2 regions of the Streptomyces sp. NPDC048643 genome follow, and region 1 is predicted to be linked to the other one. Evidence: predicted binding sites of a transcription regulator. Region 1 holds the regulator's gene; the other holds the start of a gene.

The links. The regulator HrcA, encoded in region 1, represses chaperone genes, less so after heat shock. The targets are predictions, from matches to a motif close to TTNGCACTCNGNNNNNCNGAGTGCNAA.
Region 2: a site for HrcA is predicted at 2,568-2,594, ahead of groL (chaperonin GroEL). Genes of this name have one in related genera too.

What each region holds. Positions count from the first base shown of each region.
Region 1 covers NZ_JBEZHO010000012.1:154,225-169,614, forward strand. Annotated here, with positions in the region: gene dnaJ (molecular chaperone DnaJ) at 1-951, opposite strand, end outside; gene hrcA (heat-inducible transcriptional repressor HrcA) at 952-1,968, opposite strand; gene AB0C62_RS15080 (MBL fold metallo-hydrolase) at 2,148-2,879, shown strand; gene AB0C62_RS15085 (DUF3097 domain-containing protein) at 2,911-3,717, shown strand; gene hemW (radical SAM family heme chaperone HemW) at 3,798-5,030, opposite strand; gene AB0C62_RS15095 (SpoIIE family protein phosphatase) at 5,130-7,289, opposite strand; gene AB0C62_RS15100 (HAMP domain-containing protein) at 7,393-11,583, shown strand; gene AB0C62_RS15105 (response regulator) at 11,593-12,174, shown strand; gene AB0C62_RS15110 (AMP-dependent synthetase/ligase) at 12,264-14,135, opposite strand; gene lepA (translation elongation factor 4) at 14,349-15,390, opposite strand, start outside.
Region 2 covers NZ_JBEZHO010000008.1:77,439-92,828, forward strand. Annotated here, with positions in the region: SAM riboswitch class I at 1-87, shown strand, start outside; gene thrC (threonine synthase) at 105-1,403, shown strand; gene AB0C62_RS10710 (MoaD/ThiS family protein) at 1,400-1,675, shown strand; gene AB0C62_RS10715 (cold-shock protein) at 2,119-2,322, shown strand; gene groL (chaperonin GroEL) at 2,720-4,345, shown strand; gene AB0C62_RS10725 (phospholipase D-like domain-containing protein) at 4,472-6,970, opposite strand; gene AB0C62_RS10730 (NADH:flavin oxidoreductase) at 7,271-8,389, shown strand; gene AB0C62_RS10735 (DUF397 domain-containing protein) at 8,460-8,666, opposite strand; gene AB0C62_RS10740 (helix-turn-helix transcriptional regulator) at 8,650-9,489, opposite strand; gene AB0C62_RS10745 (hypothetical protein) at 9,605-9,844, shown strand; gene AB0C62_RS10750 (hypothetical protein) at 9,841-10,041, shown strand; gene AB0C62_RS10755 (hypothetical protein) at 10,096-10,683, opposite strand; gene AB0C62_RS10760 (PTS transporter subunit EIIC) at 10,718-12,118, opposite strand; gene murQ (N-acetylmuramic acid 6-phosphate etherase) at 12,135-13,070, opposite strand; gene AB0C62_RS10770 (MurR/RpiR family transcriptional regulator) at 13,230-14,150, opposite strand; gene AB0C62_RS10775 (hypothetical protein) at 14,208-14,603, shown strand; gene AB0C62_RS10780 (DUF4031 domain-containing protein) at 14,600-14,866, shown strand; gene AB0C62_RS10785 (GNAT family N-acetyltransferase) at 14,936-15,390, opposite strand, start outside.

The DNA.
Region 1 (15,390 bases):
GCCGCGCAGGTGCGTGACGCCCCGGCCGTGCAGCGGGATCGACTGGCCGGACTGCGTGCCCGGACGGATGTCGACCTCCTCCATGCCGTCGAGGGTCTCCAGCGGCACCTTGGTGCCGAGGGCCGCGGCCGTCATCGGGATCGTGACCGTGCAGTGCAGGTCGTCGCCGCGACGCTGGAACATCGAGTGCGGCAGCTCGTGGATCTCGACGTACAGGTCGCCGGCGGGGCCGCCGCCGGGGCCGACCTCGCCCTCGCCCGCGAGCTGGATCCGGGTGCCGTTGTCCACACCGGCCGGGATCTTGACGGTGAGGGTGCGGCGGGAGCGGACCCGGCCGTCGCCCGCGCACTCGGGGCACGGGGTCGGGACCACGGTGCCGAAGCCCTGGCACTGCGGACACGGCCGCGAGGTCATGACCTGGCCGAGGAAGGACCGCGTCACCTGGGACACCTCGCCGCGGCCGCGGCACATGTCACAGGTCTGCGCGGAGGTCCCGGGTGCGGCACCCTCGCCGTTACAGGTCGCGCAGACGACGGCGGTGTCGACCTGGATGTCCTTCGTGGTGCCGAAGGCCGCCTCGTCCAGCTCGATCTCCAGCCGGATCATGGCGTCCTGGCCGCGGCGGGTGCGCGAGCGCGGTCCGCGCTGCGACGCCGTGCCGAAGAAGGCGTCCATGATGTCCGAGAAGTTCCCGAAGCCGCCCGCGCCGAAGCCGCCGGCGCCTCCGCCCTGCTGGGACAGGGGGTCACCGCCGAGGTCGTAGACCTGCTTCTTCTGCGGGTCCGACAACACCTCGTAGGCGGCGTTGATCTCCTTGAAGCGCTCCTGCGTCTTCGGATCGGGATTGACGTCCGGATGCAGCTCGCGCGCGAGCCTCCGGAACGCCTTCTTGATCTCGTCCTGGGACGCGTCGCGGCGCACGCCGAGTACGGCGTAGTAGTCCGTGGCCACTTACGACTCCGCCAGGATCTGTCCGACGTACCGTGCCACCGCTCGTACCGCTCCCATCGTTCCCGGGTAATCCATGCGGGTCGGGCCGACCACGCCGAGTTTGGCTACTGCCTCGCCGCCCGAACCGTAGCCGACCGAGACCACGGACGTGGAGTTGAGTCCCTCATACGCGTTCTCATGACCGATTCGCACGGTCATGCTCGAATCCCCGGCCTCTCCAAGCAACTTGAGGAGCACGACCTGCTCCTCCAGCGCTTCGAGCACCGGACGGATGGTGAGAGGGAAGTCATGTCCGAAACGGGTGAGATTGGCGGTCCCGCCGATCATCAGCCGCTCCTCGGTCTCCTCGACGAGTGTCTCCAGCAGGGTGGAGAGCACAGTCGAGACCGTACCCCGGTCCTCCGCCTCGAAGGCATCCGGGAGGTCCTGCACGAGCTGCGGGACGTCCGCGAACGGGCGGCCCGCGATCCGGCTGTTGAGCCGGGCCCGCAGATCGGCGAGAGAAGTCTCACCGAACGGCACGAGGCAGTTGATCATGCGTTGCTCGACCCGGCCGGTGTCCGTGATCAGCACGAGCATCACGCGCGCCGGGGCGAGCGAGAGCAGTTCCACGTGCCGCACGGTCGAGCGGGTCAGCGAGGGGTACTGCACGACGGCGACCTGCCGGGTGAGCTGCGCGAGCAGCCGCACCGTCCGGCCGACGACGTCGTCGAGGTCGACGGCACCGTCCAGGAAGTTCTGGATGGCGCGCCGCTCGGGCGCGGTCATCGGCTTGACGCCCGCGAGCTTGTCGACGAAGAGCCGGTATCCCTTGTCCGTGGGGATACGTCCGGCACTGGTGTGCGGCTGGGCGATGTAGCCCTCGTCCTCCAGGACCGCCATGTCGTTGCGGACGGTCGCCGGCGAGACGCCGAGCCGGTGCCGCTCCGTGAGCGCCTTGGAACCGACCGGCTCCTCGGTGCCCACATAGTCCTGGACGATGGCGCGGAGCACCTCGAGCCTGCGTTCACTGAGCATCGCGCACACCTCCAGAAGTCGACTCCGTGGTCTTCGTGGCCTTCGTGGCTTTTCGCCTGGCACTCAGCGCGCCCGAGTGCCAGCGTTCCCCGGGTCAGTGTACGGCGGTGAGGCACGGCCCCGGCAAGGGCGGGCCTGCGATGTCGTGCGCGACACCCGGTCACCGCTAGCGTCGCCGTATGAGGCTGACTTGGGAAGAGCTGGGGTGGGAACGGGTGGCGCCCCGGATCGGCCGGCGGCGGCTTCCGGACTGGGACTGCACCGTGGGGCTCGTCGTCGGCGAGGACGCGGCGCTGATGATCGACGCGGGGTCGGGTGTCGCGGAGGGCGCGGCGCTGCGCGCGGACGCGGAGCGGCTGCTCGGCCCGGGGCGGCACGTGACGCACCTCGCACTCACCCACCCGCATTTCGACCATGTCTTCGGCGCCGCGGCGTTCACGGGCACCGGGATCTTCGTCGCGGACGGCTCGTCCGGGGTGTACGAGCACGGTCGCGAGGAACTGCGCGCGGACGCCGTGCGCAACGGGCTGGACCCCCGGGCGGCACAGGAGGCGGCCGACGCCCTCGTACGCCCCCAGCACGCCGTCCGGGGCACCCGGGACCTGGAACTCGGCGGCGGCGTCGAGGCGCGGCTCGTGCGGACGGGTGAGGGACACACCGCCCACGACCTCGTGGTCGTCGTGCCGGGCGACCCGGCGGTGGTGTTCTGCGGCGACCTGGTCGAGGAGTCCGGCGAGCCGCAGGCGGGCCCCGACGCCGTCCCGTCCCGCTGGCCCGGGGCGCTCGACCGGCTGCTCGCGCTCGGCGGGCGGGACGCTGTGTACGTGCCCGGCCACGGAGCGCTGGTGGACGCCGCGTTCGTCCGCTCGCAGCGGGACGAGCTGGCCGCGCGTTTCGGCGTGTCGCGGTGAGCCCCGGCGCGCTTCTCCTATCGTCATGCGAATGCGCCAGTACTCTCCGGACCTGACCCCGCCGTGGAAGAAGCCCAAGCCCGTCCCCGAGGTCCCGGCGGACCCGGGTCTGGTGGTCGAGGAGCCCGGCACCGGTTTCTGCGGCGCGGTGATCGGCTGCGAGGCGGGCACGGTGACCCTGGAGGACCGCTTCGGCAAGCACCGGGTGTTCCCCATGGAGCCGCGCGGCTTCCTGCTGGAGGGCAGGGTGGTGACGCTGGTCCGCCCGACGTCCTCGGCACCCGTACGTCCCAGCCGTACCGCGTCCGGCTCCGTGGCCGTGCCCGGCGCCCGCGCCCGCGTCGCGCGGGCCGGCCGCATCTACGTGGAGGGCCGCCACGACGCCGAACTGGTCGAGCGGGTCTGGGGCGACGACCTGCGTGTCGAGGGCGTCGTCGTGGAGTACCTGGAGGGCGTCGACGACCTTCCCGCGATCGTCGAGGAGTTCGCGCCGGGCCCGGACGCCCGGCTCGGCGTGCTCGTCGACCACCTGGTGCCCGGCTCGAAGGAGTCCCGGATCGCCGCGGCGGTGACGAGCGAGCACGCCCTGGTACTCGGCCACCCCTACATCGACATCTGGGAGGCCGTGAAGCCGTCCTCCGTGGGCATCCCGGGCTGGCCCCGGGTGCCGCGCGGCGAGGACTGGAAGACGGGCGTGTGCCGGGCCCTGGGCTGGCCGGAGAACACCGGCGCGGCCTGGCAGCACATCCTGTCCCGGGTGCACTCCTACAAGGACCTCCAGCCCGAACTCCTGGGCCGGGTCGAGGAGCTGATCGACTTCGTCACGGCGCCGGAGTAGCCGGGAACGCGGCCGGGCCGGTCGGCCCGGCCGCTCGTCCGGTGGCGTCCGGGGCTGCGGTGGCTTGCGGCGTCGTCCGGTCAGTCGACCAGGTCCCGGACGACCGCGTCCGCGAGGAGGCGTCCGCGCAGGGTGAGGACGGCGCGGCCGTCGTCGTACGGGCCCGGTTCGAGGAGGCCCTCGGACAGGGCGCGACGGGAGGCCGTGAGGCCGTCGGGACGGAGCAGCGAGAGCGGGCAGCCCTCGCGCAGCCGCAGTTCGAGCAGGATGCGCTCGACGCGGCGGTCCTCGCCGGAGAGGAGTTCGCGCCCGGCGCCCGGGGAGCGGCCGGAGGCCAGCGCCGCCGCGTAGGCCCCGGGGTGCTTCACGTTCCACCAGCGGACGCCGCCGACGTGGCTGTGGGCGCCGGGGCCCGCGCCCCACCAGTCGGCGCCGCGCCAGTACAGCTCGTTGTGCAGACAGCGGGCCGCCTCGGAGGTGGCCCAGTTCGACACCTCGTACCAGTCGAAGCCCGCCTTGGCCATCACCTCGTCGGCGATGAGGTACCGGTCGGCGTGGACGTCGTCGTCGGTCATCGGGACCTCGCCGCGGCGGATGCGGCGGGCGAGCTGGGTGCCCTCCTCGACGATGAGCGCGTAGGCCGAGACGTGGTCGGGGCCGGCGCCGAGGGCCGCTTCGAGGGAGGCCCGCCAGTCGTCGTCCGACTCCCCCGGGGTGCCGTAGATCAGGTCGAGGTTCACATGCTCGAAGCCGGCCGCGCGGGCCTCCGCGACGCAGGCCTCGGGGCGGCCGGGGGTGTGGGTGCGGTCCAGCACCTTCAGCACGTGCTGCCGGGCGCTCTGCATACCGAAGGAGACACGGTTGAAGCCGCCGGCGCGGAGCGTCGCGAGGTACTCCGGGTCGACCGACTCCGGGTTCGCCTCCGTGGTGATCTCCGCGTCGTCCGCGAGACCGAACTCGTCACGGATCGCCCCCAGCATCCGGACGAGGTCGTCGGCGGCCAGCAGGGTGGGCGTGCCGCCCCCGACGAAGACGGTGCGGACGGGACGGGGGTCGTCGCCGAGGACCTTGCGGGCGAGGCGGACCTCGTCGGTCAGGGTGTCCGCGTAGTTGTCGCGGGAGGCGAGCACGCCTCCGGTGCCCCGCAGCTCGGTCGCCGTGTAGGTGTTGAAGTCGCAGTACCCGCAGCGGGTCGCGCAGTACGGAACGTGGAGGTAGAACCCGAGGGGCCGCTCGGCCGCCCCGGCCAGGGCGTGCGCGGGCAGCGCCCCGTCGTCGGGGACGGGCTCGCCGTCGGGGAGTGCGGAAGGCATGCGTTCCATTGTCCAGCACGGGCGGAGTGAACGGTCCCGGCCTGTGGACGGGCCGCGCGCTCCTGGTCGCGCGGCCGTCGACGGGGCGTGGACCGGGGACTACTCGGCCTGGAGCACCAGCAGGGCCATGTCGTCCTCCGGCGGGCGGCTCCCGAACTCGTGGACGAGTCCGCGGATGCGTTCCGCGATCAGCTCGGCGTTCAGGCCCGTACACCCCGTGAGGGCGTGCGCGAGCCCGTCGTCGTCGTCGAACTGCCGGGTCCCCTCACGCCGCTCCGTCACGCCGTCGGTCACGCACAGCAGGGTGTCGCCGGGGTGCAGGTCGAAGGACTCGGAGGTGTAGCCGGGGTCCTCGAAGACGCCGAGCAGGGTCTGCGGCCGGGCCACCTCCCGTACGTCGCCGTCGGGGGCCAGCAGCAGCGGCAGCGGGTGTCCGGCCGAGGCGAGGGTGCAGCGTACGCCGCCCTCGAAGGGGACCAGTTCGCCGTAGAGCATGGACAGGAAGCGGGTCTGCGGGCCGAGGTCGGTGCCGAGTCCGGGCCCGCCGGCCGCCACGAGCGCGCGGGCCGCCGCGTCGGCGGCCTCGGTGGCGTCGTCGAGGAGGAGCTGGTTGAGGCGGTCGAGGACGTCCGCCACGTCGTAGCGCTCGCGGGCCAGCAGCCGCAGCCAGGGCCGGGCGAGGCCGATCACGACGGCGGCCTCGGGGCCCTTGCCCTGGACGTCGCCGACGGCGAAGCACCAGCGGCCGTCCCCGGCCGGGAACACGTCGTAGAAGTCGCCGCTGGGGCCGCCCTTGTCGAGCGGCTCGTAGACGAGGGCGCTGCGCACGCCCGGGATCTCGGCGACCGCGCCGGGCAGCAGCCCGCGTTGCAGGACCCGGCTGATGGTGGCCTGGCGCGCGTACTGGCGGGCCGCGCCGATGGCGAGCGCGATCCGGCGGCTCAGGTCCTCGACGAGCCCGGTGACCTCGTCGGCGAAACCGGCGGGTCCGGCCCGTCCGATGACGAGCGTGCCCAGCGGACGGCCGCCCGCGATCAGCCGGTACGCCAGGGCCGCGCCGCTCGCTCCGCGCGGGCCCAGCGCCTCGCCGGGCCAGGGCACGGGGACGGCGCGGGACCGGACCGCGTCGGGCAGCCGCGGCGGGTCCTTCTCCAGGGCGTCGCGCAGGTCCTCGATGAGGTTCTCGCTGCCGTGCCAGACGCGGGCCAGCCGGGGTCCGAGGGCGAGCCCGAGTCCGCCCGCCCGGTCGGTGGCCTCGTCCTCCAGCCACACCGCGCACCAGTCGGCGAGCCGCGGGACGAGGAGCTGTCCGGCGAGCGCGGCGACGAGGTCCTCGTCGAGCTGCCCGGCCAGCAGGTCGGAGGCCTCGGCGAGGAAGGAGAGGGCCCCGCGGTCGAGCCAGTCCCGCCCCTCGGAGGGGTTCCGCGCGCCGCCGGTGGCGGATGCCCCGTGGGCGGTGCCGCCCGGGACGGACGCTCCGGGCGCCCCCGTGACGGGCGCCGCGAACACGGACGCGGTCGAGGTGGGGCCGGCCGGGCCCCGTCGACCGGGGCCGCGTGTGCCGGCGAGGGGGTTCCCGGAGGCGCCACCGGCCGGCGACGCCTCCGTGCCGGGTGTCCCTCCGGTACCCGCGACGCCGTCCGTCCCCGTGTGGCCGCTCCTCCCGGCGAGGCCGTTCCCCGCCGCGGACGCGTCCGCCGAGGACCGGGCGTCTGCCGCGAACGCGTCGGCGCCGGGCAGCGCGTCGGCGCCCCCGTCGAGCAGCAGGCGCGCCCACACCGTCTTGACGCCCGGGCGGTAGGTGATCCCCCAGGCCTCGGAGAGGGCGGAGACGAGTCGAAGGCCCCGCCCGTACTCCGGTGTCCCGTAGGGGCGTTCGGGGCTGTCGTCGCGTATCGCGCGGGCGGGGTGGTGATCGGTGACCTCGACGACCAGCGGGCCGGGCGGGCCGTCGGGCGCGTGCTCCAGGCGGCACAGCAGCTCGACGTCGGTGCCCGCGTGGACGACGGCGTTGGTGACGAGTTCGCTCACCACCACGGCGGCGTCGCCGGTGAGGCGGTCGTCGATGATCTCGGCGCCGGGCAGGGCCAGTTCGGCCCAGCCCACGAGCGTGTCGCGGAGGTAGCGACGGGCGGCTCCAGGGGCGAGCGGAGTGCCCGGCAGGGTCGTACGGGCCACGGTGTCCTGGCCGGCTCGGTGGTGCGCGGGCGCACCCGGAGCGCACGCCATGGACTCGCGTTGCGTCGGAATGGCCCCCACGGTGCGGCTCCCTGAGCAGTTCGGACGAATACACCTCAGCCGGTGCGGACAGGGTGACAGACTGACCGCGCCCATAAGCGTCGAGTCACCGAAGTGGGCCGTCATGAGTGAGAACAGTGGTATGCATGTGCTCGAAGACGGACAGATTCGAGCATCGGACCTGCGTCCCCTGCTCGCCGCGATGACCGCGGCGCGGGACGGCGACTTCAGCAAGGTGCCGGAGACGGCACACGGTCTGGTCGCCGAGCTGAACGCGACGTTCAACCAGATCATGGACCGCAGTTCGCACTTCAACTCCGAGGTGCAGCGCGTCCGCAGGGAGCTGATCCGCCACGGACGGCTCGACGAGCGGCTCGCGGCCAGCCCCGGCGGCGGCAAGTGGACGACGCGCGTGGACGACGTGAACCAGCTGCTCGACGCGCTGGTGGCGCCCGCGGCGAACGCGACCCGCGTGCTCGACGCGGTGGCCGGCGGCGATCTGACCCAACGCGTCGACCTGCACGACGGCAACCGTCAACTGCGCGGCGACCTGCGCCGGCTGGGGCGCGCCGTGAACAAGATGGTCGACCAGCTCTCCCTGTTCACCGGCGAGGTCACCCGGGTCGCCCGCGAGGTCGGCACCGAGGGGCGGCTCGGCGGCCGCGCCAAGGCGACCGGCCTGTCCGGGAGTTGGCGGGACGTGACCGAGGCGGTCAACACGATGGCGTCGCGGCTGACGGCCCAGGTGCGGGACATCGCCCTGGTGACCACGGCGGTGGCGCGCGGCGACCTGACCCGTACGGTGACGGTCGAGGCGACCGGTGAGCTGCTGGAACTGAAGCTCACCGTGAACACGATGGTCGACCAGCTCTCCGCCTTCGCCGACGAGGTCACCCGGGTGGCCCGCGAGGTCGGTACCGAGGGGCGGCTCGGCGGCCGGGCGCAGGTGCGGGGGGTGTCGGGGGTCTGGAAGGACCTCACCGACAACGTCAACTTCATGGCGTCCAACCTGACGTCACAGGTTCGAAATATCGCACAGGTCACCACGGCGGTCGCCAACGGTGACCTCAGTCAGAAGATCACGGTCGACGCGCAGGGCGAGATCCTCGAACTCAAGTCGACCATCAACACCATGGTCGACCAGCTCTCCGCCTTCGCCGACGAGGTCACCCGCGTCGCCCGCGAGGTCGGCACCGAGGGCAACCTCGGCGGCCGGGCCCAGGTGCGGGGCGTGTCGGGGGTCTGGAAGGACCTCACCGACAACGTCAACTTCATGGCGGACAACCTGACCTCGCAGGTCCGCAACATCGCCCTCGTCTCCACCGCCGTGGCGCAGGGCGACCTCGGCAAGAAGATCACCGTCGAGGCGAAGGGCGAGATCCTCGAACTCAAGTCGACCATCAACACCATGGTCGACCAGCTCTCCGCCTTCGCCGACGAGGTCACCCGCGTCGCCCGCGAGGTCGGCACCGAGGGCAACCTCGGCGGCCAGGCGCAGGTGCGGGGCGTGTCGGGCGTCTGGAAGGACCTCACCGACAACGTCAACTTCATGGCCCTGAACCTGACCTCCCAGGTCCGCAACATCGCGCAGGTCACCACCGCCGTCGCCAACGGCGACCTGTCCAAGAAGATCACCGTCGACGCCCGGGGCGAGATCCTGGAGCTGAAGGACACCGTCAACACGATGGTGGAACAACTGCGCGCGTTCGCCGACGAGGTGACCCGGGTGGCGCGCGAGGTCGGCACGGACGGACGGCTCGGCGGGCGCGCCCAGGTCCTCGGGGTCTCGGGCGTCTGGCGGGACCTGACCGACAACGTCAACTACATGGCCGACAACCTGACCTCCCAGGTCCGCAACATCGCGCAGGTGGCCACGGCGGTGGCGCAGGGCGACCTGTCGAAGAAGATCGACGTGGACGCCCGCGGCGAGATCCTCGAACTGAAGACGACGATCAACACGATGGTGGACACCCTGTCGTCGTTCTCCTCGGAGGTCACCCGGGTGGCCCGCGAGGTGGGTTCGGAGGGCCGGCTCGGCGGCCAGGCACGGGTCGAGGGCGTGTACGGCACCTGGAAGCGCCTGACGACGAACGTGAACGAACTCGCCTCCAACCTCACCACCCAGGTCCGCGCGATCGCCGAGGTGGCGTCCGCGGTGGCCCAGGGCGACATGTCCCGCTCCATCACCGTGGAGACACAGGGCGAGGTCGCCGAACTGAAGGACAACATCAACCTGATGGTGGCCAACCTGCGCGAGACGACCCGCGCGAAGGACTGGCTGGAGTCGAACCTCGCCCGCCTCGCCGCGCTGATGCAGGGCCACCGCGACCTGATGGAGGTCGCCGACCTGATCCTGCGCGAGCTGACCCCGCTGGTGAACGCGCAGTACGGCGCCTTCTTCCTCGCCGACCCCGAGGAGGACGAACCCGCGCTGCGCACGGCCGTGCCCGCCAAGGGACTCGCCTTCATCGCCGGGTACGGCGCGGCGCAGGGCGCGACCGTCGACACCGGGGGCATGCCGGTGCACGGCCTGGTCCGGCAGGCGGCCCGCGAGAAGAAGCGGATCCTCGTCGAGGAGGCCCCGCCCGACTACATCAAGATCAACAGCGGGCTCGGGGAAGCGGCTCCGGCCAGCGTCGTCATCATCCCGATCCTCTTCGAGGACAAGCTCCTCGGCGTCATCGAACTCGCCTCGTTCTCCCGCTTCTCCGACGTCCACCTCGCCTTCTTCGACCAGTTCGTGAACACCATCGGCGTCGCCATCAACACGATCATCGCCAACTCCCGTACGGAGTCCCTGCTCGGCGAGTCCCAGCGGCTCGCCGTCCAGCTCCAGGACCGCTCCGACGAACTCCAGTCACAACAGGCGGAGTTGCAGCGGTCCAACGCCGAACTGGAGGAGAAGGCGGCCCTCCTCGCGACCAGCTCGCAGTACAAGTCGGAGTTCCTGGCGAACATGTCGCACGAGCTGCGCACGCCGCTCAACTCCCTGCTGATCCTGGCCCGGTTGCTGTCCGACAACCCCGACGGCCGCCTCTCCGACCAGGAGGTGCAGTTCGCGACGACCATCCACCGCTCGGGCTCGGACCTCCTCCAGCTCATCAACGACATCCTCGACCTGTCGAAGATCGAGGCCGGCCGGATGGACGTACGCCCCAAGAGGCTGCCGCTCATCAAGCTCCTCGACTACGTCCACGCCACCTTCCGCCCGCTCACCCACGACCGGGGGCTCGCCTTCGAGGTGGCGGTCGGCGAGGACGTGCCGCGCGAGATGTGGTCCGACGAGCAGCGCCTCCAGCAGATCCTGCGCAACCTGCTCTCCAACGCCATCAAGTTCACCGCGAGCGGCCGCGTCGAACTGCGCGTCGACCGCGTCGCGGACCCCGACCGCGCCCGCGACAGCGGCGACACCGTGATCGCCTTCGCCGTCTCCGACACCGGCATCGGCATCGCGCCGGAGAAACTCCCGGTGATCTTCGAGGCGTTCCAGCAGGCCGACGGCACCACCAACCGCAAGTACGGCGGCACGGGCCTCGGGCTGTCCATCAGCCGGGAGATCGCCGGGCTGCTCGGCGGCCGTATCGTGGCCGAGAGCACGCCCGGCAAGGGCTCCGCCTTCACGCTGTACGTGCCGGTGCTGAGCCCCGGGAACGCGGCGACGGGACCGGCCCGAGAGGCCCATCTCGTCGCGTTCCCGGAGCAGTTGTCGACCGAGCCCTACACGGTCCACGACACCGACGACACCTGGCCGACCCCCACCAAACTGGAGGCCTGGCAGGCGGGCAGGGCGGGCAGGGTCCTGCCGGGCAGACGGGTGCTGATCGTGGACGACGACATCCGCAACGTGTTCGCGCTGACCCAGGTGCTCGGTCGGGTCGGCATGCCCGTGCTGTACGCGGAGAACGGCCGCGAGGGCGTCGAGACGCTGGAGCGCAATCCCGACGTCGAACTGGTGCTGATGGACATCATGATGCCGGAGATGGACGGCTACGAGACGATCTCCGCCATCCGCCGCACACCCCGCTGGGCGGGGCTGCCCATCGTCGCGCTGACCGCGAAGGCGATGCCCGGCGACCGCGAGAAGTCCATCGCGCGGGGCGCCAACGACTACGTTCCCAAGCCGGTGGACGTCGACCAACTCCTCACCGTCGTCTGCGCCCTCCTCGATCCCGAGGGCACGGACGACGACGGGGAGCGGGACGCCCCCGGTGCCGCGGAACCCGAGAGGCGCGCCACGGGCCCGGGCGCGGTCGCCGCCGAACCGGCGGTGGACGCGGCACGGGGGCGGGGCGCCGACAGAACGCGGACCGAGTGAGGCACCGTCATCATGAGTGAGGCAACGAACGGCGAGCGCGCGAGCATCCTCCTGGTCGACGACATGGAGGACAACCTGATCGCCCTGGAGGCGGTCCTCGGCTCCCTCAACGAGCCGCTGGTACGGGCGCGTTCGGGCGAGGAGGCGATGAAGGCACTGCTGCGGCAGCGGTTCGCCGTCGTGCTGCTCGACATCCGGATGCCGGGCATGGACGGCTTCGAGACGGCCGCGAACATCAAGCGGCTCGACCAGACGAAGGACGTCCCCATCATCTTCCTGACGGGCACGGACGCCGACGCGGGCTATGCCTTCCGCGGGTACGCGACCGGAGCCGCCGACTATCTGACGAAGCCGTTCGACCCGTGGGTGCTGCGCGCCAAGGTCACCGTCTTTCTCGATCTGCACCGGAAGAACCGGCAGTTGGAGCGTCTGCTCGCCCGCGAGGAGGAACGGTTCGACGAACTCGCCGACCGGCTGCGCGGGATCGAGACACAGCTCGCGGCCGGCACCCTCAAGGACGCCGCCGAAGTCCGAGAGCAGCTGCGGCAGCTGGAGGCGCTGCTGAGGGACATGCGCCGGAACCCGACCTAGCGCCGGCTGCCGCGCCCGTGCCCGCACACGACTCCGCCCCCGGCGGACCGGGGGCGGAGAGGACGGCCGACGCGAGACCGGGCCAGGGACTACGCCTCGCGGGTGCCCGCGTACATCTCGTCGATCAGGTGCTTGTACTCCCGCTCGACGACCGGGCGCTTGAGCTTGAGGCTCGGGGTGATCTCGCCGTGCTCGACGTCCAGGTCGCGGGGCAGGAGACGGAACTTCTTGATGGTCTGCCAGCGCTGGAGACCCTCGTTGAGCTCCTTCACGTAACCCTCGACCATGGCGACCGTCGTGGGCGCGGCGACGACCTCGGCGTACGACCTGCGCTCCAGGCCGTTGTCCTTCGCCCACTCCATGATCGACGGTTCGTCGAGCGCGATGAGGGCGGTGCAGAAGTTCCGGTCGGCGCCGTGCACGAGGATGTTGGAGACGTACGGGCAGACCGCCTTGAACTGGCCCTCGACCTCCGCGGGCGCGATGTACTTGCCGCCCGAGGTCTTGATCAGGTCCTTCTTGCGGTCGGTGATCCGCAGGTAACCGTCCGGGGACAGCTCGCCGATGTCGCCGGTGTGGAACCAGCCGTCGGCCTCCAGCACCTCGGCCGTCTTCTCGGGCAGCCCGTGGTAGCCCTCCATGATGCCGGGGCCGCGCAGCAGGATCTCGCCGTCGTCCGCGATGCGCACCTCGGTGCCGGGGAGCGGCTTGCCGACCGTGCCGGTGCGGTAGGCCTCGCCCGGGTTCACGAAGGAGGCGGCGGAGGACTCGGTGAGTCCGTACCCCTCCAGGATATGGATGCCGGCGCCGGCGAAGAAGTAGCCGATCTCGGGCGCGAGGGCCGCTGAGCCGGAGACGCAGGCGCGCAGGTTGCCGCCGAAGGCCTCGCGGATCTTGGCGAAGACGAGCGTGTCGGCGACCTTGTGCTTGGCGCCGAGCGCGAACGGCACCGAGGCGGAGCCGGTTCGGCGGAAGTTGTCCTGGCTGACCTTCGCGTACTCGCGGGACACCTCGGCGGCCCACTGGAAGATCTTGTACTTGGCGCCGCCGCCGGCCCGCGCCTTGGCCGCGACCCCGTTGTAGACCTTCTCGAAGATGCGCGGGACGGCCGCCATGTACGTCGGCTGCACCACCGGCAGGTTCTCGATGATCTTGTCGACGCGGCCGTCGACGGCGGTCACGTGCCCGGCCTCGATCTGGCCGGAGATGAGGACCTTGCCGAAGACGTGCGCGAGCGGCAGCCACAGGTACTGCACGTCGTCCTGGCCGACCAGACCGGTGGAGGCGATCGCCTTCGCCATGTACGACCAGTTGTCGTGCGGCAGCCGGACACCCTTGGGGCGGCCGGTGGTGCCGGACGTGTAGATGAGGGTGGCGAGCTGGTCGGCGGTGATCGCGCCGACGCGCTCCTTGATCAGCTCGGGGTGCTTCTCCAGGTAGGCGGCGCCGCGCTTCTCCAGGTCGGCGAGCGTGAGGACCCAGTCGTCGCTCTCCACACCCTCGCCGTCGATGACCACGACGTGGCCGAGCTCGGGAAGGTCCGCCCGCTTGTCCCGAGCCTTGGCGAGCTGGGCGGCGTCCTCCGCGAGGAGCACCCTGCTCGCGGAGTCGGAGAGGATGAACGCCGACTCCTCGGCGTTGGTCTGCGGGTACACGGTCGTGGTGGCCGCGCCGGCGCACAGGATGCCCAGGTCGGCGAGGATCCACTCGACCCGGGTGGAGGAGGCGAGCGCGACGCGCTGCTCGGGCTCCACACCGAGTTCGATGAGACCGGCGGCGATGGCGAAGACCCGCTCGGCGGCCTCGCCCCAGCTCAGTGACTTCCACTCGTCGGGGCCGTCACCCGCGGCCGGTACCGGGTAGCGGTAGGCCTCGGCGTCCGGTGTGGCCGCGACGCGCTCCAGGAAGAGGGCCGCGACGGACGGCGGACGGTTCTCGATCAGGGTCTGTGTGTCGCTCACGACATCCTCCGGGGCCCGCGGCGTTGCGGCTGGCTCAATTGCGGCTGTTGTTTAACTCGCGAGTAACTACCGAGCAGAGATCAGAGTAGAACGCGCCCGGCCGGTGCGTAAGAGGCGGCGGCCCGCCACTTCGACCAGGACACACTCCGCAGACAAGCACAGGGCCCGCCGCGCCGAAGCGCGACGGGCCCTGAAAGTCGGCATCCCGGGTGACTACTTCTTGCCCTTGGCGCCGCCGCCGCTGTCGTCGCTGGACAGCACGGCGATGAAGGCCTCTTGCGGAACCTCCACAGAGCCCACCATCTTCATGCGCTTCTTGCCTTCCTTCTGCTTCTCCAGCAGCTTCCGCTTACGCGAGATGTCACCGCCGTAGCACTTGGCGAGGACGTCCTTGCGGATGGCGCGGATGGTCTCGCGGGCGATGACCCGGGAGCCGATGGCCGCCTGGATCGGCACCTCGAAGGCCTGCCGCGGGATCAGCTCGCGCAGCTTGGCGACCAGCCGGACACCGTACGCGTACGCCTGGTCCTTGTGGGTGACCGCCGAGAAGGCGTCCACCTTGTCGCCGTGCAGCAGGATGTCGACCTTGACCAGGCTGGAGGTCTGCTCGCCCGTGGGTTCGTAGTCCAGCGAGGCGTAACCGCGGGTCTTGGACTTCAGCTGGTCGAAGAAGTCGAAGACGATCTCGGCGAGCGGCAGGGTGTAGCGGATCTCGACGCGGTCCTCGGAGAGGTAGTCCATGCCGAGCAGGGTGCCGCGCCGGGTCTGGCACAGCTCCATGATCGAGCCGATGAACTCCGAGGGCGCGAGGATGGTCGCGCGCACGACGGGCTCGAAGACCTTGTCGATCTTGCCCTCGGGGAACTCGCTCGGGTTGGTGACGATGTGCTCGCTGCGGTCCTCCATCTCGACGCGGTAGACCACGTTCGGAGCGGTCGCGATCAGGTCGAGCCCGAACTCGCGCTCCAGCCGCTCACGGATCACGTCGAGGTGCAGCAGACCGAGGAAGCCTACGCGGAAGCCGAAGCCCAGCGCCGCCGAGGTCTCCGGCTCGTACACCAGCGCCGCGTCGTTCAGCTGGAGCTTGTCCAGCGCGTCGCGCAGCTCGGGGTAGTCGGAGCCGTCCAGCGGATACAGGCCCGAGAAGACCATCGGCTTGGGGTCCTTGTACCCGCCGAGGGCCTCGGTCGCGCCCTTGTGCAGGGTGGTGATCGTGTCACCGACCTTGGACTGACGGACGTCCTTCACACCGGTG
Region 2 (15,390 bases), on a different contig from region 1:
TCGCCAGACGATCGCGTCGCGAGGCTCCCGGCTAGGGAAGGTGCCAAATCCGTCTCACGGCGAAGTGCGTCGTGAGGAAGATGAGGAGAAAGGGCCTCGCCTCCATGGCTGCGCAGACAGTTGCAAGCACCACGAACTCCGCAGAAGCGGTCGATCTCGGCCCGGCCGCGGCGCTTTCCTGCCGCGAGTGCGGACACCGCGTCCCCCTCGGTCCGGTCTTCGCCTGCGAGGAGTGTTTCGGCCCGCTGGAGATCGCGTACGACTTCTCGGCCTACGAAACCGAGGAACTCCGCAAGCGCATCGAAGCGGGACCCGCGAACATCTGGCGCTACGCGCCGCTGCTGCCCGTCCCCGCGGACGTGGCGGACAAGCCGAACATCAACCCGGGCTGGACCAAGCTCGTGCAGGCCGACAACCTGGCCCGCGAGCTCGGCGTCGACGCCGGCAAGCTCTTCGTCAAGGACGACTCCGGCAACCCCACGCACTCCTTCAAGGACCGCGTCGTCGCCCAGGCCATCGAAGCGGCCCGCGTCTTCGGCTTCACCACCCTCTCCTGCTCGTCCACGGGCAACCTCGCCGGCGCCGTCGGCGCCGCGGCGGCCCGCGCCGGCTTCCGCTCCTGCGTGTTCATCCCGCACGACCTGGAGCAGGGCAAGGTCGTCATGGCCGCGGTCTACGGCGGCGAACTGGTCGGCATCCAGGGCAACTACGACGACGTGAACCGCTTCTGCTCCGAGCTGATCGGCGACCCGGCCGGCGAGGGCTGGGGCTTCGTCAACGTCAACCTCCGCCCGTACTACGCCGAGGGCTCCAAGACGCTGGCGTACGAGATCTGCGAGCAGCTCGGCTGGAAGCTCCCGGACCAGCTGGTCGTGCCGATCGCCTCCGGCTCCCAGCTTACGAAGATCGACAAGGGCCTCCAGGAGCTGATCAAGCTCGGACTCGTCGAGGACAGGCCCTACAAGATCTTCGGCGCGCAGGCCGAGGGCTGCTCGCCCGTCTCCGTCGCCTACAAGGCCGGCCACGACGTGGTCCGGCCGCAGAAGCCGGACACCATCGCCAAGTCGCTCGCCATCGGCAACCCCGCCGACGGGCCCTACGTGCTCGACATCGCGCGGCGCACCGGCGGTGCCGTGGAGGACGTGAACGACGCGCAGATCGTCGACGCGATCAAGCTGCTCGCGCGCACCGAGGGCATCTTCGCGGAGACCGCGGGCGGGGTGACCGTCGGCGTCACCCGCAAGCTGATCGAGAACGGTCTGCTCGACCCGTCCCTGACCACCGTCGTCCTCAACACCGGCGACGGCCTGAAGACTCTGGACGCGGTGGCCTCGGACACCGGGCTGACCGCGACCATCCGCCCGAACCTCGACTCCTTCCGAGAGGCTGGCCTCGCATCATGAGCGTCAATGTCCGCATCCCCACCATCCTGCGCACCTACACCGGGGGTGCCGCCGAGGTGACGGCCGAGGGCACGACCCTCGCCGAGGTCATCGCCGACCTGGAGAAGAACCACACGGGCATCAGCGCGCGCGTCCTGGACGACCAGGGCAAGCTGCGCCGCTTCGTCAACGTGTACGTGAACGACGACGACGTGCGCTTCGAGCAGGGCCTGGAAACGGCGACCCCGGACGGTGTGGGCGTCTCGATCATTCCGGCCGTCGCCGGAGGCTGATCGTTACCCTCGGTAATACCGAACACGAAGAGTTCATCGAATTGCCCCCTCCGTGAGAGAAGCGGAGGGGGCAATTCTGTAGGGTTGAGCGGGGTAGGGTTGGGGAAGTCGCCCCGTTCTGGATGTTGGTTTCATGCCGGACGCATATGAGTCCTTCCCCGGCAGCCGACAAGAAGTAGCCAAAGTGCCCGGCCTTTTTGAGCCGTTTATGGCATTTACGGGGCCCGACTTGCCCTGGATCTCCTCGAATTCTCCGCATTCCGGCGATCAGTCGTGCCCAGAATTCTCGTCCGATTGACCTGTTGCAGACGGCAGTTGGACAGATACATTCAGCCGCGGTCGACGCGTTCCGGCGCACACCCCCAACCCGTTGGGGGGTGGAGGTCTGACCCGGATCCGCGAAGTGCGGGTCTGTGCAAGGGCCAGTAATAGGGGAGTTAGGCATGGCTCAGGGCACCGTCAAGTGGTTCAACGCGGAGAAGGGGTACGGCTTCATCGCGGTCGACGGTGGTGCGGACGTCTTCGTGCACTACAGCGCGATTCAGATGGACGGCTACCGCACCCTCGAAGAGGGTCAGCGAGTGGAGTTCGAGATCTCGCAGGGCCAGAAGGGTCCGCAGGCGGACATGGTCAAACTCGCCGTCTGATCGGGCGCGAACGACCACCGACGCAACTCACGCCGAGGGGCTCGCATCCCACCAGGGATGCGGGCCCCTCGTGCGTCTTCTCCCACGCGCGCGGGCGCGCGGGCGCGCGCCTGCCGAAGGCTTCGCGCAGGGGCCGGTTTTGCGGGAGGCACTTGCCCCCGCCCGTCGCCCGACCGCCACCCCTCAACGAGCTCGCTTCGCGAGCGCACCTTGCACTCGGCGGGGTCGAGTGCTAATCATTGGCGTTAGCACTCTCCCAGTGAGAGTGACAGAACTTGGATCGGGCCAGCGAGGTCCGCAGGCCGGTGGGGCAAGGAACCACAAGGCATGCAGGCCGTCCGTCGCGGGCGCCGGCGCGATCCGGAGCAATCCACCCCGTCCGGGAGGACCACTTCACATGGCCAAGATCATCGCGTTCGACGAGGAGGCACGGCGCGGTCTCGAGCGCGGGATGAACCAGCTCGCCGACGCCGTCAAGGTCACCCTCGGCCCCAAGGGCCGTAACGTCGTCCTCGAGAAGAAGTGGGGCGCGCCCACGATCACCAACGATGGTGTTTCCATCGCCAAGGAGATCGAGCTCGAGGACCCGTACGAGAAGATCGGCGCCGAGCTGGTCAAGGAAGTCGCCAAGAAGACGGACGACGTCGCCGGTGACGGTACGACCACCGCGACCGTCCTGGCTCAGGCGCTCGTCCGCGAGGGCCTGCGCAACGTCGCCGCCGGCGCCAACCCGATGGCCCTCAAGCGCGGTATCGAGAAGGCCGTCGAGGCCGTCTCCGGTGCCCTGCTCGAGCAGGCCAAGGATGTCGAGACCAAGGAGCAGATCGCTTCCACGGCCTCCATCTCCGCCGCCGACACCCAGATCGGCGAGCTCATCGCCGAGGCGATGGACAAGGTCGGCAAGGAAGGCGTCATCACCGTCGAGGAGTCCCAGACCTTCGGTCTGGAGCTGGAGCTCACCGAGGGTATGCGCTTCGACAAGGGCTACATCTCGGCGTACTTCGCCACCGACATGGAGCGTATGGAGGCCGTCCTCGACGACCCGTACATCCTGATCGCGAACTCCAAGATCGCGAACGTCAAGGACCTGCTCCCGCTCCTCGAGAAGGTCATGCAGGGCGGCAAGCCGCTGCTGATCATCGCCGAGGACGTCGAGGGCGAGGCGCTGTCGACCCTGGTCGTCAACAAGATCCGTGGCACCTTCAAGTCCGTCGCCGTCAAGGCTCCGGGCTTCGGTGACCGCCGCAAGGCCATGCTCGGCGACATCGCCATCCTCACGGGCGGCGAGGTCATCTCCGAGGAGGTCGGCCTCAAGCTGGAGAACGCGGGTCTGGACCTGCTGGGCCGTGCCCGCAAGGTCGTCATCACCAAGGACGAGACCACGATCGTCGACGGCTCCGGCTCCGCCGACCAGGTCGCCGGCCGGGTCAACCAGATCCGTGCCGAGATCGAGAACTCGGACTCGGACTACGACCGCGAGAAGCTCCAGGAGCGTCTGGCGAAGCTGGCCGGCGGCGTGGCCGTCATCAAGGCCGGTGCCGCCACCGAGGTCGAGCTCAAGGAGCGCAAGCACCGCATCGAGGACGCCGTTCGCAACGCGAAGGCGGCCGTCGAGGAGGGCATCGTCGCCGGTGGTGGCGTGGCCCTGCTCCAGGCTTCCTCGGTCTTCGAGAAGCTCGAGCTCACCGGTGACGAGGCGACCGGCGCCAACGCCGTGAAGCTCGCGCTGGAGGCCCCGCTCAAGCAGATCGCCGTCAACGGTGGTCTCGAGGGTGGCGTCATCGTCGAGAAGGTGCGCAACCTTCCCGTCGGCCACGGCCTGAACGCCGCGACCGGTGAGTACGTCGACATGATCGCCGAAGGCATCATCGACCCGGCGAAGGTCACGCGCTCTGCCCTGCAGAACGCCGCCTCCATCGCCGCGCTGTTCCTCACCACCGAGGCCGTCATCGCCGACAAGCCGGAGAAGGCGGGCGCTGCCCCGGCCGGCGGCGGCATGCCGGGCGGTGACATGGACTTCTGATCCCCTCGCGGATCAGCGGTTCGTCGCAGTACGACACCGAGGGCGGCACCCCTGAAGGGGGGTGCCGCCCTCGGGCGTTCCCGCTCTCCCGCCGCGGCCGTCACGGCGGCGGCGGGAGAGGGGTGATCAGGAGTTGCCGAACGCGTCGCGCAGCCGCATCTCGTTGAAGCCGTTGGCGTCGTAGTCGTCCGAGTACGTCAGCGCGAGCCGGCCGTTCAAGGCCATGGCCACGGCCGGGCCGCCCTGGCCGCCGCCGGTCACCACGTTCATGCGGGTGGCCGGGAGCCTGCCGGTCGTCGTGCCGTCGGCGTTGAAGCCGCGGGCCCACACGTCGTCCTGGCCCGCGTACCGGGTGGCCGGGTTGCCGACGATCACGTCGAAGGCCTCCTTCCACGCGACGACGAAGGTCCCGTCGTCGGCGACCGCGACATCGGCGTCCGCCTGGTCGGAGACCGGCCGCTTGCCGTCGACGTAGGGGCCGGTGTCGGTGCCGTCCTCGGCGGTCCGCCGGTCCGCCGCCGCGGGAGTGCCGGTCGCCGAGAAGAAGCGCTGGTTGATCCGCTGCGGCCGCACCAGCGTGCCGGTGCCGGTGGTGTACTCGTCGGTCCAGGCCACGACGAACCGGCCGTCACCGGTGGAGGCCACCGCGGGCTTGGTCTGCTGCCCGTCGGCGAGGGAGTTGCCCACCTTGCGGGCCACGGAGAAGCCGCCGGAGGTGTTCAGCTTGGCGACACCGATGTTGAGGCCGCCGTTGCCGTCCGCGTCCTCCTCCCAGGCGATCACGGTGTTCCCGGCGTCGTCGATCGCCGCGTCGGGCCGGCGGTTCGAGCCGGCGACACCGGAGTTGATCGTGCTGACCTGCACGTCCTGGTAGCGCAGCGCGCCGGTCGCGGACCAGCTGCTCGCGTAGACCTGGTTGAGGGTCGAGCCGTCGGCCGTGCTCTCCCAGGCGACGCTGTACGAGCCGTCGCCGGCCACCGCGACCGTCGGACGCAGCTGGTCCCCGTCACCGGAGGCGTGCGGGCGCGGCAGCGTGGTGACGGTGCCGCCCGGGGTCACCTTGCGGACCGCGATGTCGGCGTACTTGTTGCCGTCGTCGTCCTTGGCCCACACGACGATCGCGTTGCCCTGGTCGTCCACGCCGACGTCCGGCTTCTGGTGCGACCAGGTCGTGCCGGTGCCGGTGTTGCCGTTGCTCAGCAGCTTCTCGTCCCACAGCGGCACCCCGTCCTTGTACAGGCGCAGGTACACGTCGGTGCCCAGCTCGCTGTCCGAGGAGTCGTGCCGGTCGCCCTGCTCGTAGGCCACCGCGGTGTAGACGGACGAGGTGCCGCCGGAGGCGACGGCGCTGTAGTGCTGGTCGCCGTTCGTGCCCACGTTGACCCGGGAGTAGTGCTGGGACGTCGAGCCGTACTTCGTGGCGTCGAGGTCGACCGCGCTCGCGCGCACCTTGTTGAAGTTGGCGACGTACGCCTGGTAGGTGCCCGCGTCGTCGATCCGCAGAATCGTCTCGTCGTTCGTCTTCAGCGAGCCCGCGGTCCAGTTGTGGGAGCCCGTGTACACGTGCTGGACCTGGGTGCCGTCGCTCTTCTTCCACTCCGTCAGCAGGTACTTGGAGTGAGTGGTGCCGTGGTTGCAGGAGGCGCCCGCCGAGGTCTTGTAGCGGCAGCCCCCGGGGCGGTTGCCGTAGGCCGCGATGTCGAGGGCGGTCAGGTCGTTGATGCCCTTGTTGCCGCCGCCGTCACTGAGGTCGCGGGCGTTCGCGTCGACGCTGCATCCCTCGGACCGCTTCGTCGCCAGGGCGTCGTAGACGGCCGGGCGGGTGGTCCGCTGGTCGAGTTCGGCGGCCGAGATCCGGATCCTCCCGTCCATCGAGCAGTCGACCTGGTCGATGAACGAGGCCAGGATGTCGGCGTTGCCGTAGTGGGCGGCGTCCGAGGCGGTGTTGCGCGGCGAGAAGTACGCCTCGACCGGGGAGGCGGGGTCGCCGGTGGTGTAGTCGTACGTCGTGTGCAGGCTGTCGCCGGCGTGCTTGACCTGGTCGTTGAAGTGCGCGCGGTAGCGGGAGGCCAGGGTCGCGTTGCCGGACACGACGACCGCGTTGTTGATCTCGCCGTCCTGGCCGCCCGCGAGGTTCTGCGAGGCCTGCCAGACGACGTTCTTGCGTCCGTCGGTCAGCGAGTCGAGCACGAGGTACTTGTCGTGGTCGATCGCGTTCGCGTCGCCCGAGCCGTTGCCCAGGCACCCGCGGGAGCACCAGGTGAGGGTGGAGCCGCCGGTGAGCGCGAGGCTGTCCAGGTCGCTGCTGGGCCGGTTGGCCGACTCCGAGATGATGCGCAGCGTGACGCCGCGGCTCTGGGCGCCGGTGAGCTTCGCCCGCAGGTCCGCGCTGTTGAACCAGTACATGCCCATGTACAGGGTCGAGCCGGGAGCCGCGAGGTCGATCAGGTCGCCGACCGAGACGTTGATCGAGGAGTCGTAGGTCGTGGGCTTGGGATAGTTGAAGACCGACGTGTAGTTCCCGGAGACCACGGTCTCCGCCTGGGCGGTGGCCGGAGCTAACAGGGTCGCGCCGAGAGCCAGAGGCGCGGCGAGCGCGGCCGTCCGTCGTATGTGTCTGCCCATCAGTTTCCTTTTGTTCGGGGCCTGTTCGAATCGATCACACCCTATAGACAGGCGCGGACCCCTCTTCGCCCGCTGCCGGAGGCGCGTGACCCTCCCCGCCGCCCGGCCCGCTGCCGGGTGGGCCGACCGGCCTCGGGCGTGGCCCGGATCACACGGGCCCGTGCGGGCCCGCCGGAATGTGGTGCCGGATGTCGTGGTTGACGCTGACGGGCAGTCGATGCATGCGCACATACCGCGTGGAATCCTCTGCCCCGCAGACCGCCCGACGTGCTACCGACGACCTCGCCGAGGAGCCCCCACATGACAGACGCCGCGTCCCGCGCCGCCGACATCCTTGCCCGCCCCGTGTTCCTGAACGGTCTGACCGTTCCGAACCGGATCGCGATGGCCCCGATGACCCGGATGTTCTCGCCGGGCGGCGTACCGGGCGACGACGTCGTCGGCTACTACGCGCGGCGCGCCGCGGCGGGCGTCGGCCTCATCGTCACCGAGGGCACCTACGTCGGCCACGACTCGGCCGGCCAGAGCGACAGCGTGCCGCGCTTCCACGGCGAGGACCAGCTCGCCGGCTGGAAGAACGTCGCCGACGCCGTGCACGCCGCCGGCGGCACGATCGTCCCGCAGCTCTGGCACATCGGCATGGTCCGCAAGGCCGGTGAGCCGCCCATCGCCGACGCCCCCGCCGTCGGTCCCTCCGGCATCACCTCCGAAGGCGCCGAGGTCACCGGCAAGGCCATGACCCAGCAGGACCTCGACGACGTCATCGAGGCGTTCGCCAAGGCCGCCGCCGAGGCCGAGCGCATCGGCTTCGACGGCGTCGAGCTGCACGGCGCCCACGGTTACCTGCTCGACCAGTTCTTCTGGGCCGGCACCAACCGCCGCACCGACGCCTACGGCGGCGACCCCGTCGCCCGCACCAAGTTCTCCGCCGAGATCGTCGCCGCGGTCCGCGCCGCCGTCTCGCCCGAGTTCCCCGTCCTCTTCCGCTACTCGCAGTGGAAGCAGCAGGCGTACGACGCCCGTCTCGCCGAGACCCCGGAGGAGCTGGAGGCGATCCTCGCCCCGCTCGCCGCGGCCGGAGTGGACGCCTTCCACGCCTCCACCCGCCGCTACTGGGTGCCCGAGTTCGACGGCTCCGAGCTGAACCTCGCCGGCTGGACGAAGAAGATCACCGGCAAGCCCGCCATCAGCGTCGGCTCCGTCGGCCTGGACGGCGAGTTCCTCAAGGCCTTCCAGGGCGAGGGTTCCTCGGTGCGCGGCATCGACGACCTCCTCGACCGCCTGGAGCGCGACGAGTTCGACCTCGTCGCCATCGGCCGCGCGCTGCTCCAGGACCCGGAGTGGGCCGCCAAGGTGCTGGCCGGCCGCTTCGACGAGCTCAAGCCGTACGACGCCGCCGCGCTGAAGACGCTCAGCTAGTCCGAGCCTGCCTGAAGGGGCGGCGCCCGCTGTGACGCGGGCGCCGCCTCTTTTTCTTTGTCCGCTCCGGTCAGCCGTCGGCGCCGACGTGCCCGACGAACACCGCCCACGCGGAGGCGCCGAAGGCGATCACGGGGCCGAGGTTCTTGGAGTCCCGCACGGGGACGAGGGTGGGGTGACCTTCGGCGACTTCGAGGCAGTTGCCGCCGCTGGCATCGCTGTAGCTGGACTTGTGCCAAGTGATGTTGCTCAAGGGGCACTCAGGGCTGTTCCTCATGTGAGTAATCCTCTGCCACTGATTCGATCAGGGCCAGGGATTGCGAGGGCGAGAGCGCGCTGGCGACGAGGAGGTCGAAGGTCAACTCGTGGGCGGTGACCGTGACGGGGTAGTCCTCCAGGCGTCCAGTTCCCAGACCCTCCAGGTAGGCGAGCGGGGGCGCCTCCTCGAACGCCATCAGTTTCAGGGAGCCGCCCATGGCCATGTGCGCCCCGGCTCCGAACGGCAGTACCTGGATGATGATTCGATGCCTTCTTGCGAGGTCCGCGACGTGGCGCAGCGCAGCGGCCATGACCGAAGCACCGCCCACTTCGCGGCGTAGGACGGCTTCGTCCAGAACCGCCCACAACAACGGGGTTGTTGGATCGTCGAGTACATGGGCTCGGTCCAGACGAGCTGAAACGAGCTCGTCGATCACCTCCGCCGTGGCGGTCGGACGGCCCCCGCGAAACACTGCTCGCGCATATGCGGCGGTCTGCAACAACCCCGGAATCAGCAGGGGCGCGAACTCCCTGATCGCCGAAGCAACCGCTTCCGCCTCCGCCGCCTCCGCGAAGTGATCGGGGTACTTGGACCGGGCCAGGGCCCGGCAGTTGCGCTCGAAGAAGCCCTTCGTGGCGAGGATCTCGTCTATCTGGACCGCGTATTCGAGGTGCAGCCTGCGGGTCCCGGCCTCCAGCTGGCCGATGAACGAGCCGCTCACGAAGAGGGGTTCGCCCAGCTCCGCCTGGGAGAGCCCCGCGTTCTCGCGGGCGTACCGCAACTCCGCGCCGATCATCGCGCGGGGTGAGGAGGAGGGGTCGAGGTCCTTCGGTCCGGGCATGGCAACTCCCTGTCACACAGGTGGGGTTGTTGAGACGCAGACTCTGGCCAGGTTAGAGGGGTGATGGCCACGCTGGGTGGTGAAAGCGAACACTCAGCGTGGAGGGAACGGTCCGATGGAGATGACTCCGGGTACCCGGGTACGGCCGACGGAGGAGATCGTGGCGGAGCTGAAGGCGGCGCTGACCGGCGTCGGCGTGGTGCTGCCGTCGCTGCGGGTCGATCCGGTGACCGGGGCGAGCGACGAGCCGTTCGCCCTGGTCGCGCTCGGCCGCTGCAACGTCGGCACCGCGCAGAAGCTGACGGCGGTGCTGCGCGCGTGCGGCGGCGGCGCGGGCGAGGGCGGCGGCGCGTGAGGGAGGAGTACGCGGTCGACGAGCGGGACGGCCGGCTCGGGCAGGTGATGGGACGCGAGGGCGGGCTCGTCCGACTGCGGCCGCCGGGCGGCGGGCGCGAGTGGGACTGTCCGCCGGAGTGCCTCGGGGAGCCGTCGCCGGGGGACCTGCTGCGGGCACGGGTGCGGCGGCTCAACGCGGAGACGCGGCTGCCGTGAGGGACCGGCCCGGGAGGTCACCGGTGAGGAGCCATTCCGGGCCGCCCCCGACCGCTAGAGGTTGCCCATGGGCTCGATGTCGACCTTCACCGGGGTGCCCCAGATGCGGAGCACCTCGTAGTCGGTGAACTCGTGGACGAGGCGGTAGGCCATGCCGGGGCGGGGGGTGCGGCGCTCGGCGGCGAGGTAGCGCTCGGCCTCGTGCCGGTCGCGGCGCGGGGTGCCGCACAGGTGCCACTCCTGGCCGGTCCACACCTCGGGGAGCCAGCGCTGCTGGGGCTGGGGGCGGTCGCCCCGCACCCCGTACCGGGACATGGCACGCTCGGGCATCTCGTCCGGCGCGGGCGTCCGGCCGTGCGTGTACGCGTCGTTGACCTCGGTGCGGCGGGCGGCGCGGCGGCGGGTCTCGCAGAGCAGACAGCGGTCGGGGGCGCTCTCGTCCACCGGGCCGTTCGGATGCTCCGAGCAGCGGGTGGTCGGCGCCGCCGTCGTCACCGTCTCCTCCAGCAGGTCCAGGGCCCGCTTCAGGTCCGCCTTGACCTCGTGCAGCTTGGCGTCGGGGGTGTCGGCGTTCAGGGCGTCGCCGTGCTCCCCGAGCACCCGCAGGGCGCGCCCGAGGGCGGTCAGCTGTGCGTGGTTCATGGTCCCAGCGTCGCACGCGCCGCCGACAGTACGGCTACGCGGCGGCCGGTTCCGGGCTCGGGACGCGTGTCCGGCCGTCCAGGCCGAAGAAGTAGGTGGCCGCGAAGCCGACGGCGTACCCGGTCAGCAGGCCGCCCGCGTAGATCGCCGCGGTCAGACCGAGCCCGCGGTTGCCGGACAGCAGCGGGAACAGGGCCCAGCCCGAGGGGCCGATGGCGGTCGAGCCGACCCGGTCGCCCAACATCGAGAAGAAGCCGATGAAGGCGCCGCCCGCCGCTCCGCCCGCGCAGGCGGTGAGGAAGGGGCGGCCGAGAGGGAGCGAGACGCCGTAGATGAGGGGCTCGCCGACGCCGAGGAGACCGGCGGGCAGCGCGGAGCGGATCGTCGTGCGCAGCGAGGTGTCGTGGCGCAGCCGGACGTACACGGCGAGGGCGGCGCCCACCTGGCCCGCGCCCGCCATGGCGAGGACGGGCAGCAGCACGGTGTACCCCTGCTGCTCGATGAGCGTGGTGTGGATGGGGATGAGGGCCTGGTGCAGGCCGAGCATCACCAGCGGCAGGAACAGGGCGCCGAGGACGAGGCCGGCGAACGCGCCGGTGGTGGAGAGGAGCCAGTCGGCGGCAGTCCCGATGGCGGACGACAGCTCACCGGCCGCGTACATCAGGGCGTACAGCGTCACCAGGCCGGTCAGCAGCACGGTCAGGGTCGGGGTGACGAGGACGTCCAGGGCCGTCGGGACCCAGCGGCGGCACCACTTCTCGACGTACGTGCCGAGGAGGGCGGCGGCCAGCGCCCCGAGGACGCCGCCCTGGCCGGGGGCGAGGGTCATGCCGAACACCGTCACCTTGGCGACGCCCGCGTAGACGACGACCGCCGCCACCGCGCCGCCCAGGATCGGGGTCCCGCCGAACTCCTTGGCGGTGTTGTAGCCGACGAAGACGGCGATCAGCGCCATGAAGCCGCCGGCGATCGCGGCGAGGGCGGGCGTGATGCCGGTCAGCACACCGAGGTTGACCAGCAGGCCGTTCAGGCCGGCGATCACCCCGCAGCCGATCAGCGCCGGGATCAGCGGCACGAAGATGTCCGCGACCCGGCGCAGGAGACGCTTGAGGGGCGTCGCGTTGCGCCGGGTCCGGTCGGCCTTCAGCTCGGCGCCGCGCAGCGCGAGACGCTCGGCCGTGGGGGTCAGCAGGGCCTCGAACTCCGGGGTCACCCGGGCGACCGTGCCGGGGCCCAGCACGATCTGGTAGCTGTCGTCGTCCGCGACGACGCCGAGGACGGCGGGCAGCGCCCGCAGGGCGCCCTCGTCGACCAGGCCCCGGTCCCGCAGACCCAGCCGGAGCCGGGTCATGCAGTGGGCGACGGTGAGGACGTTCGCGGGGCCGCCCACCAGGGGGAGGATCGCGGCGGCTGTGGTGGAGTCCGGTGTACGCACTCCCCGAGCGTGCTGCTCAGCCGGACGCCTTCGCCAGCGCGGCACGCAGATGGCCCTGGCTCTCCTCCAGAAGGCGGGCGGCGGTCGGCCCGTCCACCTCGCCGAGGATCGTCAGGATCGCGTTCTTCACCTCGCCGTCGGTGGCGGCGAGCGCCTGCTCGATCTCCTCGTCCGAGGCGCCGGTCGCGAGCGCGACGATCCGCCGCGAGCGGGCCCGCAGCTTCTCGTTCGAGGCCCGCACGTCGACCATCAGATTCCCGTACGTCTTGCCGAGCCGGATCATCGTGATCGTCGACAACATGTTCAGCACGAGCTTCTGGGCGGTGCCGGACTTCAGCCGGGTGGAACCGGTGAGCAGTTCGGGGCCCACCACCACCTCGATGCCGTGGTCGGCGGCGGCCGCGAGCGGGCTGTGCGCGTTGCACGACAGGCCGACCGTCAGCGCGCCGTGCGAGCGGGCGTGCTCGACCGCGCCCACCGCGTAGGGGGTGCGGCCGGAGGCGGAGACGCCGACCACCGTGTCGTCGGCGGTCAACGCGAGCGCGTCGAGGTCGGCGGCGGCCAGCTCCTTGGAGTCCTCGGCGCCCTCGATCGAGGTGGACAGGGCGGTGGGGCCGCCCGCGATCAGGCCGACGACCCGGGTGGGGTCGGTGTTGAAGGTGGGCGGGCACTCGGAGGCGTCGAGCACGCCGAGGCGGCCCGCGGTACCGGCGCCGGCGTAGACGAGGCGCCCACCGCGGGCCATGCGCTCCGCGATGCCGTCGATCGCGGCGGCGATGAGGGGGAGCTGCGCGGCGACGGCTGTCGGCACCGTCGCGTCCTCCCCGTTCATCAGCCGGGCGATCTCCAGCGTGGGCAGCCGGTCGATCTCGGACAGTTCGGGGCGGAACGCCTCGGTGGTCAGCGTCTCCAACTCTGCTCGAAGATCGCCGTAGTTGGACATGGAGGTCATGACGGGAGCGGCTCTTTCCGGTGAGGTGTCGTACCGCGCCCGGGAGAGGGGCGCGGCCGGGACGACGTACGGCACCGTCACGCGGGTGGCGTCAGGCCGCCCACGGACCGCAGTCTCCCTGCTGAATCAAGTCCCCCGGTTTTGTGTCCCGCGAGGCGGCTATCGGCCGCCGCGCGGAGTATGGCGATGCGCCAGGGCCTCGTAGGAGGCGGACAGCGCGGGCGCCGCCGTCTCGTAGGTGCGCTGGGCGACCCCCACGAACAGGCAGTCCACCACGAGGAGCTGGCTGGTGCGCGACGACATGGCCGCAGGACGCAGCTCGCTCTCGCGGGCGGTGGAGGTGGTGAGGATGTGGTCGGCGTACTGCGTGACCGGTCCGCCGGGACGCCCGGTGATCGCGATCGTCGTCGCCCCGTGCTCGAAGGCGACCCGGAGCGGTTCGATGACGTCGCCGGTCGAGCCGGAGTGGGTGATGGCGATCGCCACGTCCTTCGCGCGCAGCTGCACCGCGTTGGTCACCGCGAGGTGCGGGTCGCTGTGCGCGTTGGCTATCAGGCCGATCCGCATGAGCTTCTGGAAGAGGTCCTGCGCGACCAGGCCGGAGGCGCCGACGCCGTAGATGTCGATGCGGCGGGCGGCCGCGATGGCGGCGACGGCCGCGCCGAGCTGCACCGTATCGAGCGAGGCGGCGGTGTCGGCGAGGGTCTGCTGCTCGTCGTAGGCGAGCTTCGCGACGACGTCGGCGATGGGGTCGTCGACCGCGATGTCGGCGGTGACGGCGGGGGCCCGGCCCGACTGCTGCTGGGCGGCGAGCCCGGCGAGCGCGAGGCGCAGGTCCCGGTAGCCCGGATATCCGAGGAGGCGGGCCGTCCGTACGACCGTCGCCTCGCTGGTGCCGGTGAGTTCGGCGAGCCCGGTGACCGTGAGGGCCGCGCAGCCGGCCGGATCGCCGGCGACGGCCTCGGCGACCCGCTGCATGGAGCGTGTCATCGAGGGGGCGAGGGTCCGCACCTTGGCCGCGAGGGCGGCAGGGGCGGGAGGAGCCTCGCCCGCGAAAATTTCCTTCACGTTCTGGGTCACATGATGAAAGATATTTTCCTTTGGGGCATACGGTCAAGGGTGCGCACAATGGGGGGCATGGACCCCAGCGACAGCCCCCTCAGCCCCCTGGAACAGGCGCTCCACGCGGCCCGTGCCCGTGTGCTCGCCGACCTGATCGCGGGCCAGGTCGCCCAGGCGGACGTCGTCTCCCTCGTCGAGGACTCGGTCGTGCAGCGCCGCTGGTGGGTCGAGCAGTGGCCGGAGGGCGCCGGATTCGTCGCCGGGCTCGTCGCCCAGGACGTGCAGGACGCGCTCCTGGAGCGGCACGGGCGCTGGCCGCTCTGCCCGGTCTGCGGCAGCGGCGACCCGCACGCCCTGGAGGTCGAGCCCGAGCTGGGACCCGACCCGCACTGGGTGTGCCACCAGGCCGGCGTGAAGGTCTCCCCGGTGGGATCGCTCAGTTCGGCGACCGGCACGGCCCCGCCCGCGTGACCGTCTACATCGACCCGCCCACCTGGCCGGGCCACGGCCGGGTGTGGTCCCACCTGATCAGCGACGTCTCCTACGACGAACTCCACGCCTTCGCCGCGACGCTGGGCGCCCCCCGCCGCGCCTTCGAGCGCGACCACTACGACATCCCCTCGCACCGCTACGCCGCCGCCGTGGCCGCGGGGGCCGTCGAGGTCAGCAGCCGCGAGGTGGTGCGGCTGCTGCACGGGGCGGGACTGCGGCGGCGCAAGCACCCGACCGGCTGACCGGTCTCGGCCCGCTCCAGCGGGGCGTGCCGCCCGCCGCGTCCCGCTCCCGCGAAGGGAGCGGCACGCTCAGCTCTCGCGGACGTACAGCCGCAACGACGCCTCCAGGTCGTGCAGTTCGTACGCCGCCCGTTCCTCGTCCTCGCTCACCCGGGTGAACCCGGCCCGCGCGATCACGCGCTGGGAGGGGGCGTTGTCCTGCTCGATGGCCGCGAACAGGAGCTTCACGTCGTCGCGGGCCAGAGCGTGCTCCGCGAGGGCGCACAGCGCCTCGGTCGCGTAACCCCGGCCGCGCGCGGTCTCCGCGAGGTCGTAGCCCACCTCGGCACGCCCCTCCTCGTCGGGCACGCCGTGGAAGCCGATCCCCCCGACGGCCTGCCCGTCCTCGCGCCGCACGAGCACGAACATGCCCCACTCGGGCCGGTGCGTCCCCGCCTCGTACGCCTTCACCACCATGCCCGCGGCGTCCCGGGTGCCCTCGAACGGGCCGCCCTCGATCCACGCGAAGCCACCGGTGCCGCCCG